One region of the Klebsiella terrigena genome, then DNA from elsewhere that is predicted to be linked to it. Evidence: predicted binding sites of a transcription regulator. Region 1 holds the regulator's gene; each other region holds the start of a gene.
The links. Region 1 encodes LexA, which represses DNA repair genes until DNA is damaged. Its sites were predicted from a motif close to TNCTGTATGTACATACAGNA; they were not measured.

Region 1 (4,760 bases):
TGCGGATAAGAGGTGCGACGCCCCGGCAGCAGGCGTTCATGATGGATCCCCAGCCGGTTTAGCCGTAAACCCCGGGCCAGCGGCGCGCCGATGGAAAAGAGCTCGGTGCTGTCAGGATAGGTGGCATCATCCGGCCCCTCCAGCTCGCGCCAATGTCGAATGCAATCAGGTCGTTTCATCGTTTTCTCCCGAAAATGAGATGCATCAGGTATAGCACAAACCGTGGGTTCTCGGCGTTTTGCCTGGATCGTGATAAAGTAACAACTTCATCGTTACGCAACCAGAGGATGCTCATGGATAAGTCCACTTCGCAAGAAATGTTAGCGCATGCTGAAAAGCTCTGCGCGCAGCGGGGCGTGCGCCTGACTCCGCAGCGCCTGGAAGTGTTGCGCCTGATGAGTCTGCAGCAGGGGGCGATCAGCGCCTACGATTTGCTCGATCTGCTGCGCGGTAAAGAGCCGCAGGCCAAGCCGCCAACGGTCTACCGGGCGCTGGAGTTTCTGCTGGAGCAGGGTTTCGTGCACAAGGTGGAATCAACCAACAGCTATGTGCTGTGCCATCTGTTCGATCAGCCAACCCATAGCTCAGCGATGTTTATCTGCGATCGCTGCGGCGTGGTGAAAGAAGAGTGCGCGGAAGGCGTAGAGGACATCATGCATACGCTGGCGGCAAAAATGGGCTTCGCCCTGCGCCATAACGTCATTGAAGCACACGGGCTGTGCGCGGGATGCGTCGAAGTAGAAGCCTGCAACACGCCGGGGCACTGTCACCACGACCACACCATCCAGATTAAAAAGAAAGCCCGCTGAGGCGTTAGCCGCAGCGGGAATCAGGGGATTTTCGTACGTCCTTGTACCGTTCGGGCAGGCAATAACAATGCGTTAAAACAAAGGGTTAACGCTTTATGTCCGATCGCTACCAGCGATAGTCATTTTTGGTTTCCCAGTCAGACACTTCTTTCTCTGCCTGATCTTTAGCGTAGCCGTAACGCTCCTGGATTCTACCGACCAGCTGGTCGCGCTTGCCCTCGATGACGGTCATATCATCGTCGGTAAGCTTGCCCCATTGCTCTTTGGCCTTACCTTTTAACTGTTTCCAGTTACCGCCGATTTCGTCTTTATTCATAATTCAATCCTCATCGTTCGGTGAGTTAACAGCCCGCTGTGTGCCGGACGTATGATTAACTATAGATGAGAATTCTGAGTTAATTTTATTATTCGGAATCTTTAACCATCTTTACGACAAAACACGTTATGAAAACCAGGTTCCACGCTGCCAGTGCCGCCGCCAGATCAGCGCCAGCGACAGGCCCCGCAGCGCCAGGAACACCGCCAGCGCCAGCCACAGTCCGTGGTTACCGAGCACCGGCAGCGTCAGCAGGGTTAAGGCAAAGCCCAAGGCGGCCACCGCCATGCTGTTACGCATTTCGCTGCCGCGCGTCGCGCCGATAAACATCCCGTCCAGCAGATAGCACCAGACGCCGATCGTCGGCAGAATCATCTGCCACCACAGATAGCGGTCGGCGAGCTGCTGGAGCGAAGGTATTGAGGTCAGCAGAGCGATAATCTGCTCGCCCGCCACGCTGTAGATCAGCGCAAACGCCAGCGCGACCATGCCGGACTGTCGACAGGCGGCCCGCCATACCTCCAGCAGCTTGCTGCCGTCGCGCGCGCCGTAGGCCTGCCCGGAGTGGGCCTCCACGGCGTAGGCAAAGCCATCCAGCGCATAGGCGGTGAAGGTTAGCATGGTCATCAGAATGGCGTTCACCGCCACGATATCGCCTCCCAGACGCGCACCGAACACGGTCACCGCCCCGAAGCAGAGCTGCAGCAGCAGCGAACGCAGCATGATGTCGCGGTTGAGGGCCAGCAGCCGCCGGATGTCGCCGCGCCAGGCGCCCTTGAGCATAGCGAACGACACGCCGCGCAGCGTCAGCACGCGTTTCACCATCAGCAGACCAATGATAAAGGTGGCGTATTCGGCGCTCACCGTCGCCAGCGCCGCGCCCTGCACGTTCATGTGCAGACCCATCACCAGCCACAGATCGAGGACAATATTCAGCAGGTTGCCGACAATCAGCAGGATCACCGGCGCGCGGGCATACTGGACGCCCAGCAGCCAGCCAAGCAGCACCAGGTTAGCTAACGATGCCGGAGCGCTCAGCCAGCGGATCTCCAGGAAACGCCGGGCCTGCTCCAGCACCGCTTCGCTGCCGCCGACGATATGCAGCGCGAGGTTAATGAGCGGAATACGAAACACAACGATCAGCAGACCGGCGGCCAGCGCCAGGCCAAGCGGCTGCACCAGCGCGCGCGCCAGGCGAACGGGATCCTTTGCGCCAAACGCCTGCGCCGTCAGGCCGGTGGTACTCATTCGCAGAAAGAGCAGCAGCATGAACAGGAAGCTGGTCGCCGTCGCGCCGACCGCCACGCCGCCCAGATAAACCGGGCTATCAAGATGGCCGATGACCGCAGTATCCACCAGGCCCAGCAGCGGGACGGTGATATTGGAGAAAATCATCGGTAGCGCCAGGCGCCACAGGGCCTTATCAGCAGCATTAAAAAACATGGGGGAAAGCCTGAGCGAGGAGAGATAGCGCAGCATCATGCATCAGACGATGCTGCGTTAGAGAAGGCGCTTACAGCCACTCGCCGTTGCGGATGACGCCGACGGCCAGACCTTCAATGGTAAAGCTTTGCTCGCGTAGGTTCACCACGATCGGTGAAAACTCGCTGTTTTCCGGCAGAAGTTCGACGACGTTACCCTGCTTTTTAAGGCGTTTAACCGTCACTTCTTCATCGATGCGTGCGACCACAACCTGCCCGTTGCGCACATCCTGCGTTTTGTGTACCGCCAGCAGATCGCCGTCCAGAATACCGATGTCTTTCATCGACATACCGCTGACGCGCAGCAGGAAGTCCGCGCTCGGCTTGAACATTGCCGGGTCGACCTGGAAGTGGCCTTCGATGTGCTGCTGCGCCAGCAGCGGCTCGCCGGCAGCGACGCGGCCAATCAGCGGCAGGCCGGGCTCTTCTTCAGTCAGCAGACGAATACCGCGGGAGGCACCGGAAATGATCTCGATTGCGCCTTTACGCGCCAGCGCTTTCAGATGTTCTTCCGCCGCGTTTGGGGAACGGAACCCCAAGCGCTGAGCAATTTCCGCACGCGTCGGCGGCATGCCCGTCTGGCTGATATGATCCCTGATGAGATCAAACACCTCTTGCTGCCTGGTCGTTAACGCTTTCATTCCGCCCCCTGGGTGTATATACAGTTATGCTGTGAGTATATACAGCTAACGGTGATTTTGGAATCAAATTTCACACATAAATCAGGAGATTCTTTTGTTTTGATGCCCGCCGGAGCCGGTTAACGCAGAGGGGATGGTGGCGAGGCGCTGCGGCTCCACGCGAGACAAAAAAACGCGTGGAGGGAGGCTCGCCGGCCTCCGGCCCACGGACGCTAAACCGGGGCGGTGGACGGCAAACCCGATAGCCTGATGCTAGCGGCGCTTAGCGATAGTGCGACCACAGCAGCGTAACCCAGACGATCAGCGCGATGACGATCGCCAGAAAGACCGCCGCAGAGCCCATATCCTTCGCCCGTCCGGAAAGCTCATGGTGCTCGGAGCCAATCCGGTCCACCACCGCCTCAATCGCGCTATTAAGAATTTCGACTATCATCACTAACAGGACCGAGCCTATCAGCAGCACGCGCGTCACGGCGTCAACATCCAACCAGCAGGCGATCGCAATGGCAATAACGGTGGCGATCCCTTCCTGACGAAAGGCGGCCTCATTTATCCATGCCGCACGAAAACCTTTCCAGGAATACCCTGCTGCTTTAATGATTCGGGTTAACCCGGTGGTATTATTGGCCATCAAAAGAACCTTTTTATGTAAATGACGTCAATGAGTGTACGCGTTTGCCGCGTGGCGACGGAAATTTTGCGCACTTTCTGTTATTCTTGCCGCGCATTTGCATGATTAACCAGAGGCTTCACATCGTTTATGTCCGGCTGGCAACGAATTTACTATAAATTACTTAATTTACCATTACGGCTGCTGGTAAAAAGCAAGTCTATTCCCGCAGAGCCTGCTCAGGAATTAGGACTGGATACCTCGCGTCCGATTATGTACGTTCTGCCCTATAACTCGAAGGCAGACCTGCTGACGCTGCGCGCGCAGTGCCTGGAGCACGATTTAGCCGATCCGCTCGAGCCGCTCGAAATCGACGGCACCCTGCTGCCCCGCTACGTCTTCATCCATGGCGGCCCGCGCGTATTTACCTACTACACGCCGAAAGAAGAGTCCATCAAGCTGTTCCACGACTACCTGGATCTGCACCGCAACCACCCTGACCTCGATGTGCAAATGGTGCCGGTGTCGGTGATGTTTGGTCGTGCGCCCGGGCGCGAAAAAGGCGAGCTCAATCCGCCGCTGCGCATGCTTAATGGTATTCAGAAATTCTTCGCCGTGCTGTGGCTGGGCCGCGACAGCTTCGTGCGCTTCTCGCCGCCGGTGTCGCTACGCCGAATGGCGTCCGAGCACGGAACCGACAAAACCATCGCCCAGAAGCTGGCCCGCGTGGCGCGTATGCACTTCGCCCGCCAGCGCCTGGCCGCCGTCGGCCCGCGCCTGCCCGCTCGTCAGGATCTGTTCAACAAGCTGCTGGCGTCAAAAGCCATCGCCCGTGCGGTGGAAGACGAAGCCCGCAGCAAGAAAATCTCCCACGAGAAGGCGCAGCAAAACGCCATCGCGCTG
Region 2 (4,760 bases), 2.8 Mb from region 1:
GAAGGCAAATGGATTCACTACCGTCTGTCTCCCCACATGCCAGCGTGGGCGGCTGAGACGATCACGACGACCTGGCAATGTATGAGAGAAGATGTGGGTGAATGGCTGTCAAAATCAGCCTGTACATCATGCTGAGAATTTTGCATCACATATACATAACCATATGCAAAGGAACCTGAAATGATTTTGGCAGGGAGTATATTTATACTGACGCTGGTCCTGGTCATCTGGCAGCCCAGAGGTCTAAGCATCGGTTGGAGTGCAAGTATCGGAGCAGTGTTGGCGCTGGGAACGGGAGTTATCCACATTCATGATATCCCTGTAGTCTGGAACATCGTCTGGAACGCAACAGCGGCATTCATTGCGGTGATCATCATCAGCCTGCTGCTCGATGAGTCCGGTTTCTTTGAATGGGCCGCGCTGCATGTTTCCAGATGGGGTAACGGGCACGGCCGCCTGCTGTTTACCTGGATAGTACTGCTTGGCGCAGCTGTTGCTGCTCTGTTTGCTAACGACGGTGCCGCGCTGATACTGACGCCAATTGTGATTGCAATGCTGCTCGCACTGGGGTTCAGCCAGGCGACGACGCTGGCCTTTGTTATGGCTGCGGGATTTATTGCCGATACCGCCAGCCTGCCGCTGATAGTTTCCAACCTGGTGAATATTGTCTCGGCGGATTTCTTCGATCTGGGCTTTACGCAGTACGCCTCCGTGATGGTCCCTGTGAACCTTGCGGCCATCGCTGCAACACTGGCCATGCTCCATCTCTTCTTCCGCCGCGATATTCCGGCCAGATATGACGTTTCACTGCTCAAAACGCCTGCCAGCGCGATTAAAGATCCAGCGACGTTCAGGGCGGGCTGGGTTGTTTTACTGTTCTTGCTGACCGGTTTCTTTGTTCTGGAGCCGCTGGGGATCCCTGTAAGTGCGATAGCAGCAGTTGGGGCTGCGGTGCTTTTCGTGGTAGCAAAGCGTGGTCATGCCATAAATACCGGGAAAGTGCTGCGCGGTGCGCCCTGGCAGATAGTGATTTTCTCGCTGGGTATGTATCTGGTCGTCTACGGCCTGCGTAACGCTGGACTGACTGAGTCTCTTTCAGCCGTACTCAATATGCTGGCAGACAAAGGTTTATGGGCTGCTACGTTCGGTACCGGCTTCCTGACTGCGTTCCTGGCGTCTGTGATGAACAATATGCCGACGGTACTCATTGGCGCATTGTCTATAGACGGGAGCACTGCGTCCGGCATAGCCAGAGAGGCGATGATTTATGCCAATGTGATTGGCTGCGATTTAGGTCCTAAAATCACCCCGATAGGCAGTCTGGCAACCCTGTTATGGCTTCATGTGTTGGCACAGAAAAACATGACCATCACCTGGGGGTATTACTTCCGCACGGGCATAATCATGACTCTGCCCGTGCTGTTTGTCACTCTGGCCGCGCTGGCGTTACGGCTCTCCGTCACTTTGTAATGAGATACAGATATGAGCAACATTACCATCTATCACAATCCGGCCTGTGGGACCTCACGTAACACGCTGGAGATGATCCGTAACAGCGGTAACGAACCAACCATTATTTATTATCTCGATACTCCCCCGACTCGTGATGAACTTATCAAACTGATTTCAGATATGGGTATTGGAGTACGTGCATTGCTGCGTAAGAACGTCGAACCCTATGAGCAGTTGGGTCTTGATGAAGAGAAATTTAGTGATGAGCAGTTGATTGATTTCATGCTTCAACACCCGATCCTGATTAATCGGCCGGTAGTCGTTACGCCGCTTGGCACTCGTCTTTGCCGCCCTTCAGAAATAGTGTTGGATATTCTACCGGAAGGTCAGAAAGGAGTGTTTACCAAAGAGGATGGCGAGAAAGTCATTGACGAAATGGGGAAACGGGTTAAGTAATCTGCCCACTTCAAAATATCGGACGCCTGTTAATGCTTTGCGGGCGTCCGCTTTTCGCTCTCAGGAGACCTACAGCGTCACGTGTTTGTCTGCTGTGTGCCAGGAGCGGACTTTACTCTCTTACATTTTACGGAATGTGAGTGCGCTACAAATGTGGATCAAGGCTCCAGATACCACGAGCCAGTGACGCGTACTACTTCGATACGTCCGGCCGTAACAAAAAATAAACCTTGTCAATTCAACCCGCTACGGCGGGTTTTTTTATGCAACTACTGATAGAAAAGTTAACAATTCGTTCTCTTAAGATATTGAACATTTATCGGCATGGGTGTACTGTTTATTTATACAGTATATCGATGTCGAGGTTACTATGAGAATTGAAATCACAATCGACCGCAAGAAGGTGTTGCCAGATGGTGCTGAGCCTGCCCTTGAAGCTGAACTGCTGCGGCGGTTCAGCCAGAAGTATGAGGACTGCAAATTATCAGTACGTCGCTCCGGGGCTGATAGTCTGAGTGTTTTGGGTGGTATTGATGGCGATAGAGAAACGATAGAAGAGATTCTGCAGGAAACGTGGGAAAGCGCCGACGACTGGTTTTACTGAATTGGCTTTAGTTGGTAGCAGGCATTTTTGTCAGAGCATCGCATACAGCGTTTCCCTCAGATGCAGCTGCCAGACATCTTTTTAGTCTGAATGTAGCTCGGGGAGGGGCGATGGATATTGAAGAGGCCATTCGTATAATCAAAAAAGGTGGCGAATACCGAATAAAATGCAATGGTGACCAGGTTATCGTCCTTGAAAAGATCAGCGAAAAGCAATTTCTAGCTACCATCGAAGAGTTTGTAGAATTGTCTATTGAAGCTGGGATAATTGACCCGGCATATATAAACTTGCCATAATCAATTTGCCGCCTGAACAACGGCATCGGAGTATTGCAGCGCCACCGGAGAATCACGATGGCGCATTTGCACCTAATAAAGCAGTCACAAGGCATACTGATCCCCGCCACGCAGGAGACCAGCGAATTTCTGCAATCAAAATGCAGGCTCGGCGCCGTCCTGGAAGCCGACTATAAACTCGTCCGCAACCCGGCGTTTCATCGCCGCTACTTTGCTTTACTCAATCTCGGCTTTGACTACTGGGAACCTACCGGCGGAGCGATCTCATCCAATGAGCGCAAGCTTGTGTATGGCTACGCCAGTTTTCTAGCCGCCTATGGCGGTAACGAATCAGCCCTTCTTGATGCCGCAGAACAATACCTCGATCGCGTAGCCGAGAAACGCGCCGGCAGCATCAGCATCTGTAAATCTTTTGACGCCTATCGGACGTGGGTCATTGTCGAGGCAGGGCATTATGACGCCATACAACTGCCAGACGGAACGCTAAAAAAACATCCCCGTAGCATTTCTTTCTCCAGCATGGACGACACCGAATTCCATGAATTGTACAAGGCGTCGTTGGATGTTCTCTGGCGCTGGATACTCTCCCGTTCATTCAACAGCCAGATGGAAGTCGAGAACGCCGCAAACCAGTTACTGAGCTTCGCGGGGTGAGGACTATGAAGAAATCATGGTTCGCACATACCGAATGCACAACAGCCCAGGCAGACGAGCTGGTGGCTAAATACCGGCAGCGGGGCATCAAGGTTGAACGCAGTTTAAACCCAGACCTTATTACCTGGACCGTCAGCGCGCAGCTGGTTGAGGACAAGAACCCTCCGCGGCCGGATTCCCGCTGGCGTAATCGGATGTGGGGGTGATTATGGCAAACCTTCGCAAAGCGGCTCGTGGCCGCGAATGTACCGTGCGGATACCCGGGTACTGCAACGGCAACCCGGAAACCAGTGTTCTCGCGCATTACCGTCTGGCGGGAACGTGTGGTACCGGGTGCAAACCTGATGATACCCAAGCGGCAATAGCCTGCTGCGGGTGTCATGACCTGATCGACGGCAGAAAGAATACCACCGATTACACCTACGACGAATTGCGCCTGATGCATGCCGAAGGTGTGCTCAGGACTTTGGCCTTATGGAAAAAAGAGGGGCTACTGAAAGCATGAAACTCGAAGCATCACTCAAACACTTCAGCCCCCAGGGCACGCAAATTAGCGACAGCATGAATAAAACAGGAGCACACAACAATGCGTGATATGTACGAAGTATTAGACCGTTGGGGCGCGTGGGCTGCAGCTGACGGTAACGGCGTTGACTGGCAGCCAATCGCTGCAGGATTTAAAGGCCTACTGCCACATGGCAAAAAATCACGTCTACAGTGCGATGATGACGAAGGGATCATGATTGATGGTTGTGTTGCTCGATTGAAGAAGCACAAACCTGAAGAGTACGAGCTGATAATCGCTCACTTCGTTGTTGGCGTTTCGCTAAGAACGATTGCGAAAAAAAGAAAATGTTGTGATGGAACTATTCGCAAGGAACTTCAAATGGCTATGGGATTCATTGACGGTTGTCTAGCAATGCTTGCTCAGTGTATGGCATAAAAAATAGAATAGATTTACTGTCGACTTTTCAAAAAATGCAGGGAACTGTTTATATCCAACGTAAATAAGGCCTCCATAAAACATGGCTGATGCGAGATGTTTAACAGTTCTCATCCTATTTTTAGCTTTATCGATCAGCCTTATAATGCTACTCTTTATACTGTCTGCGCTATCTTTGATTTCTTTGTTTTCTTCAAACTTTAAATACTTATCGAAAGCAGACTCCACCCGAAAACGTAAGTTGTCGAATGTTTCATTGAATATCTCAACGGAAATGTAATTGACTCTTTTTATCATCCAAAGCCCAACGATAATTAATATTGCTTCGGTTGTTTCATTAGCCTTAACTAAGCCA
Region 3 (4,760 bases), 690 kb from region 1:
GGCGGCTGGTATCAGCCAAACGGCTTGTTCCTGCTGGCGCCGAGCGCGTTCTTCATTATCGGTTTGCTGATTTGGGCGCTGCGCAGCTGGAAGCCGGAACAGCAGGAAAAGGAGTAAACGATGACGGCTCACTATATCAGTCTGTTTGTCCGCGCCGTATTCGTAGAAAACATGGCGCTGGCCTTCTTCCTCGGGATGTGTACCTTCCTTGCGGTCTCGAAAAAGGTCTCTACCGCCTTTGGTCTCGGCCTGACGGTCACCATCGTGCTTGGTTTGGCGGTGCCGATCAATAACCTGATCTATAACCTGGTGCTGCGCGACGGGGCGCTGGCGGAGGGCGTTGATTTAAGCTTCCTCAACTTTATTACCTTCATTGGGGTTATCGCCGCGCTGGTGCAGATCCTCGAGATGATCCTCGATAAGTATTTCCCGGCGTTACATCACGCGCTGGGGATCTTCCTGCCGCTGATTGCCGTGCACTGCGCGATTTTTGGCGGCGTCTCCTTCATGGTGCAGCGTGACTACAACTTCACGGAGTCCATTGTCTACGGCTTCGGTTCCGGCATCGGCTGGACGCTGGCGATTGTCGCCCTGGCGGGCATCCGGGAAAGAATGAAATATGCCAACGTGCCCGCGGGTCTGCGCGGGTTAGGGATCACCTTTATTACCACGGGACTGATGGCGCTGGGCTTTATGTCATTCTCCGGTGTGCAGCTATAAGGGCGGAAAGTATGGAAATTATTCTTGGCGTCGTGATGTTCACCCTGATCGTGCTGGTGCTCTCGGGGCTGATCCTCGCCGCGCGTTCAAAGCTGGTTAACGCCGGTGACGTGGTCATTGAAATTAATAACGAGGCGGACAGGCAAATACGCACCCCTGCCGGCGATAAGCTGCTTAACACCCTCTCCAACAACGGCATTTTTGTCTCTTCCGCCTGCGGCGGCGGCGGCTCGTGCGGCCAGTGTCGGGTGACGATAAAAGAGGGCGGTGGCGATATCCTGCCGACCGAGCTTTCCCATATCTCCCGGCGCGAGGCGAAAGAGGGCTGCCGTCTGGCCTGCCAGGTGGCGGTAAAGCAGGACATGAAGATTGAGCTACCGGAAGAGATCTTCGGCGTCAAAAAATGGCAATGTGACGTTATCTCTAATGATAACAAAGCGACGTTTATCAAAGAGCTGAAGCTGCGCGTGCCGGACGGCGAAGTCGTGCCGTTCCGCGCCGGCGGGTATATCCAGATCGAGTGCCCGTCGCATAAGATCGCCTACGCCGATTTTGACGTCCCGGACGAGTACCGCGCCGACTGGGATAAGTTTGACCTGTTCCGCTACGTCTCCGAGGTAAAAGAGCCGACCCTGCGCGCCTACTCGATGGCTAACTACCCGGACGAGAAGGGCATTATCATGCTCAACGTGCGTATTGCCACGCCGCCGCCGAAGGTACCGGACGCGCCGCCGGGCATTATGTCGTCCTATATCTGGTCGCTAAAGGCCGGCGACAGGGTGACCATCTCCGGGCCGTTTGGCGAATTCTTTGCCAAAGATACCGACGCTGAAATGGTCTTTATCGGCGGCGGGGCCGGCATGGCGCCGATGCGTTCTCATATTTTCGATCAGCTCAAGCGGCTGCACAGCGGGCGTAAAATCAGCTTCTGGTACGGCGCGCGATCGCTGCGCGAAATGTTCTACGACGATGAATTCGAACAGCTGGCGCGGGAAAATCCTAACTTTACCTTCCACGTGGCGCTGTCCGATCCGCTGCCGGAAGATAGCTGGGATGGTCACACCGGCTTCATCCACAATGTGCTATATGAGAACTATCTGCGCGATCACCCGGCGCCGGAGGACTGCGAGTTTTACATGTGCGGGCCGCCGGTGATGAACGCCGCGGTGATTAAAATGCTCAAGGATCTCGGCGTCGAGGATGACAATATCATGCTGGATGATTTTGGAGGCTGATGATGTGGACTCTGTTTTTCGCCACCTTTGTGATTTTCGCCCTGGTGATTCTGGGGATGTCGCTGGGGTATCTGGTGAAGCGCAAAAGCCTGCAGGGAAGCTGCGGTGGGATCGCCTCGCTGGGTCTGGAAAAGGTCTGCGACTGCCCGGAGCCGTGCGATGCGCGCAAAAAACGCCTGGCGCGCGAAGCGCAGCGTAAGCAGGAACGGATCCTGTAACCTCTCCCCGCCTGTCTCATAACCCCGGCCGCGCTCAGCGACGCCGGGGTTTGTCCTCAGCGCATTTTGGCTTCCCTCTCTTCTCATTGCGCAGAATTATGCTGTATACTTGTCCAGTGGTCAGTGAGGGCTAGCTATGCGCAAAATCATCCATGTTGATATGGACTGCTTCTTTGCCGCGGTTGAAATGCGAGATAACCCGGCGTTGCGGGATATTCCCATCGCCATCGGCGGCAGCCGGGTCCAGCGGGGCGTCATCAGTACCGCCAACTATCCGGCGCGTAAGTTTGGCGTGCGTAGCGCCATGCCAACGGCGATGGCGCTTAAGCTTTGCCCGCACCTGACGCTGCTGCCGGGGCGCTTTGACGCCTATAAAGAGGCATCGGCCCATATCCGGGAAATCTTTTCACGCTACACCTCGCTGATTGAACCCCTCTCGCTTGATGAGGCCTATCTTGACGTCACCGACAGCGTCCACTGCCAGGGCTCGGCGACGCTGATGGCCGAAGAGATCCGCCAGACCATTCACCATGAGCTGCAGCTGACCGCTTCCGCCGGTATCGCCCCGGTGAAGTTTCTCGCCAAAATCGCCTCCGATCTCAATAAACCCAACGGCCAGTTTGTGATTGCGCCGCACCAGGTTGCCGAGTTCGTCAGAACCCTGCCGCTGGCGAAAATACCCGGCGTGGGGAAAGTCTCCGCGGCTAAGCTGGAAAATATGGGGCTGCGCACCTGCGAAGATGTGCAGAAAAGCGATCTGGCGATGCTGCTCAAGCGCTTCGGCAAATTTGGTCGGATCCTATGGGAGAGAAGCCAGGGCATCGACGAGCGGGAAATCAACAACACGCGACAGCGTAAATCGGTGGGCGTCGAGCGTACGCTGGTGGAGGATATTCACCAGTGGGGCGACTGTGAGGCGATTATCGAGAGCCTCTACCAGGAGCTGGAGCGGCGGCTGCTCAAGGTTAAACCGGATCTGCTGATTGCCCGTCAGGGGGTAAAGCTCAAGTTTAATGATTTTCAGCTCACCACCCAGGAGCACGTCTGGCCGCGCTTGAGTAAAGATGATTTGCTCGCCACGGCCTACAAAGCCTGGCATGAACGGCGCGGCGGCCGCGGGGTGCGGCTGGTGGGGCTGCACGTTACGTTACTCGATCCCCAGCTGGAGCGGCAGCTGGTTCTGGGACTATAGCAATGCTGCAGATAAGAGATTACCAGGATGACGATTTTTCCGCGCTGTGCGCCATCTTCCTGCGCGCGATTCGGCAGACCGCCAGCCGCGACTATTCGCCACGGCAAATTGCCGCCTGGGCGCAGGTTGATGAGGCGCGCTGGCGGCAAAAAATGCGCGACTCGCGGGTGCTGGTGGCGGTGATTGACCGGCAGCCGGTCGGCTTTATTAGCGCCATCGGCAGCGATATCGATCTCCTGTTTGTCGCTCCCGAGCGCGCCCGTCAGGGAATTGCCGGGGCGTTGCTCGCAGAGCTATTCAGGCAAATTCCGCAGGGGACGCTGACGGTTGAGGCCAGCATCACGGCCAGGGCCTGCTTTGCGCGTCATGGCTTCACGGTCGTTGAAGAGCAGCGGGTGGCCGCGCGGGGAGAGACGTTTATTAACTACCGCATGGAGAAGGTGAGGTAGGGAGCGGTTTGTGGCCGGTGTAGATTCGCGGGCGACGAGGCCGCCGCCCGCATCCGGGAGAACCCGGAGAGATCAAACCTGCGGCTGGCCGCTTATTTTGCCGGAATGGCTTTCAGCAGTTCAGTCAGCAGGGTCCAGTACTGGCCAACGCTCTCGATATGAACCTGTTCGTCCGGAGAGTGTGGTCCGGTAATGGTCGGCCCAATGGAAACCATATCCATATCCGGGTACGGCTTCTTGAACAGACCGCACTCCAGACCAGCGTGAATAATCTGGATATTCGGCGTTTTGTTAAACAGACGCTGGTAGGTTTCGCGGACCAGATGCATAACCGGTGAGTTTGCATCCGGCTGCCAGCCTGGGTAAGCGCCTTTGGCTTCGGTTTTAGCGCCCGCCAGTTTGCCTAACGAATCCAGCATGCTGACGACGTAGTCTTTGCCGCTGTCGATCAGGGAACGGATCAGGCAGTGAATTTCGACGTTATCATCGGTCATGGTCACCACGCCGACGTTGAGGGAGGTCTCTACCACGCCCTTCGCCACGTCGGAGTTACGGATCACACCGTTCGGCATGGCGTTCAGCAGACGAACGAAGCCGTCGCGAGACTGCGCCGTCAGCGCGGCTTTATCCGTCGTAACGGCATCCAGCAGCAGGACCAGATTCTTCTCTTTGGCCGCCAGCTCGTTTTTAAGGATCTCCTGGTAGGTATTGACCAGGGCCGCCAGGGCGTCCGTCTTGTCAGCGGCTACCGCAACGGTGGCGAAGGCTTCACGCGGAATGGCGTTACGCAGGGTGCCGCCGTTGAAATCAACCAGGCGCAGGTCCAGCTCAGCGGCGTGACCGGCGAGGAAGCGGGCCAGCAGCTTGTTGGCATTCCCCAGGCCGACGTGGATTTCACCGCCGGAGTGGCCGCCTTTCAGCCCTTTTAACGTCAGCTTAAAGCTCT

Region 2: HCK03_RS11615 (DinI-like family protein) is a predicted target of LexA. The motif match lies at 2,240-2,259, and genes of this name have one in related genera.
Region 3: dinB (DNA polymerase IV) is a predicted target of LexA. The motif match lies at 2,273-2,292, and genes of this name have one in related genera.

The regions. Positions count from the first base shown of each region.
Region 1 covers NZ_CP050508.1:5,265,490-5,270,249, forward strand. Annotated here, with positions in the region: gene HCK03_RS24685 (cupin domain-containing protein) at 1-179, opposite strand, end outside; gene zur (zinc uptake transcriptional repressor Zur) at 294-809, shown strand; gene HCK03_RS24695 (CsbD family protein) at 916-1,125, opposite strand; gene dinF (MATE family efflux transporter DinF) at 1,252-2,568, opposite strand; gene lexA (transcriptional repressor LexA) at 2,639-3,247, opposite strand; gene HCK03_RS24710 (diacylglycerol kinase) at 3,510-3,878, opposite strand; gene plsB (glycerol-3-phosphate 1-O-acyltransferase PlsB) at 4,008-4,760, shown strand, end outside.
Region 2 covers NZ_CP050508.1:2,463,906-2,468,665, forward strand. Annotated here, with positions in the region: gene HCK03_RS11600 (transcriptional regulator) at 1-135, shown strand, start outside; gene HCK03_RS11605 (arsenic transporter) at 181-1,470, shown strand; gene arsC (glutaredoxin-dependent arsenate reductase) at 1,483-1,908, shown strand; gene HCK03_RS11615 (DinI-like family protein) at 2,279-2,512, shown strand; gene HCK03_RS11620 (hypothetical protein) at 2,623-2,808, shown strand; gene HCK03_RS11625 (DUF1367 family protein) at 2,866-3,462, shown strand; gene HCK03_RS26330 (hypothetical protein) at 3,468-3,668, shown strand; gene HCK03_RS11630 (DUF1364 domain-containing protein) at 3,671-3,967, shown strand; gene HCK03_RS11635 (antiterminator Q family protein) at 4,049-4,405, shown strand; gene HCK03_RS11640 (hypothetical protein) at 4,376-4,760, opposite strand, start outside.
Region 3 covers NZ_CP050508.1:4,574,174-4,578,933, reverse strand. Annotated here, with positions in the region: gene HCK03_RS21490 (NADH:ubiquinone reductase (Na(+)-transporting) subunit D) at 1-117, shown strand, start outside; gene nqrE (NADH:ubiquinone reductase (Na(+)-transporting) subunit E) at 121-720, shown strand; gene nqrF (NADH:ubiquinone reductase (Na(+)-transporting) subunit F) at 732-1,955, shown strand; gene nqrM ((Na+)-NQR maturation NqrM) at 1,958-2,173, shown strand; gene dinB (DNA polymerase IV) at 2,310-3,365, shown strand; gene HCK03_RS21465 (GNAT family N-acetyltransferase) at 3,371-3,814, shown strand; gene pepD (cytosol nonspecific dipeptidase) at 3,907-4,760, opposite strand, start outside.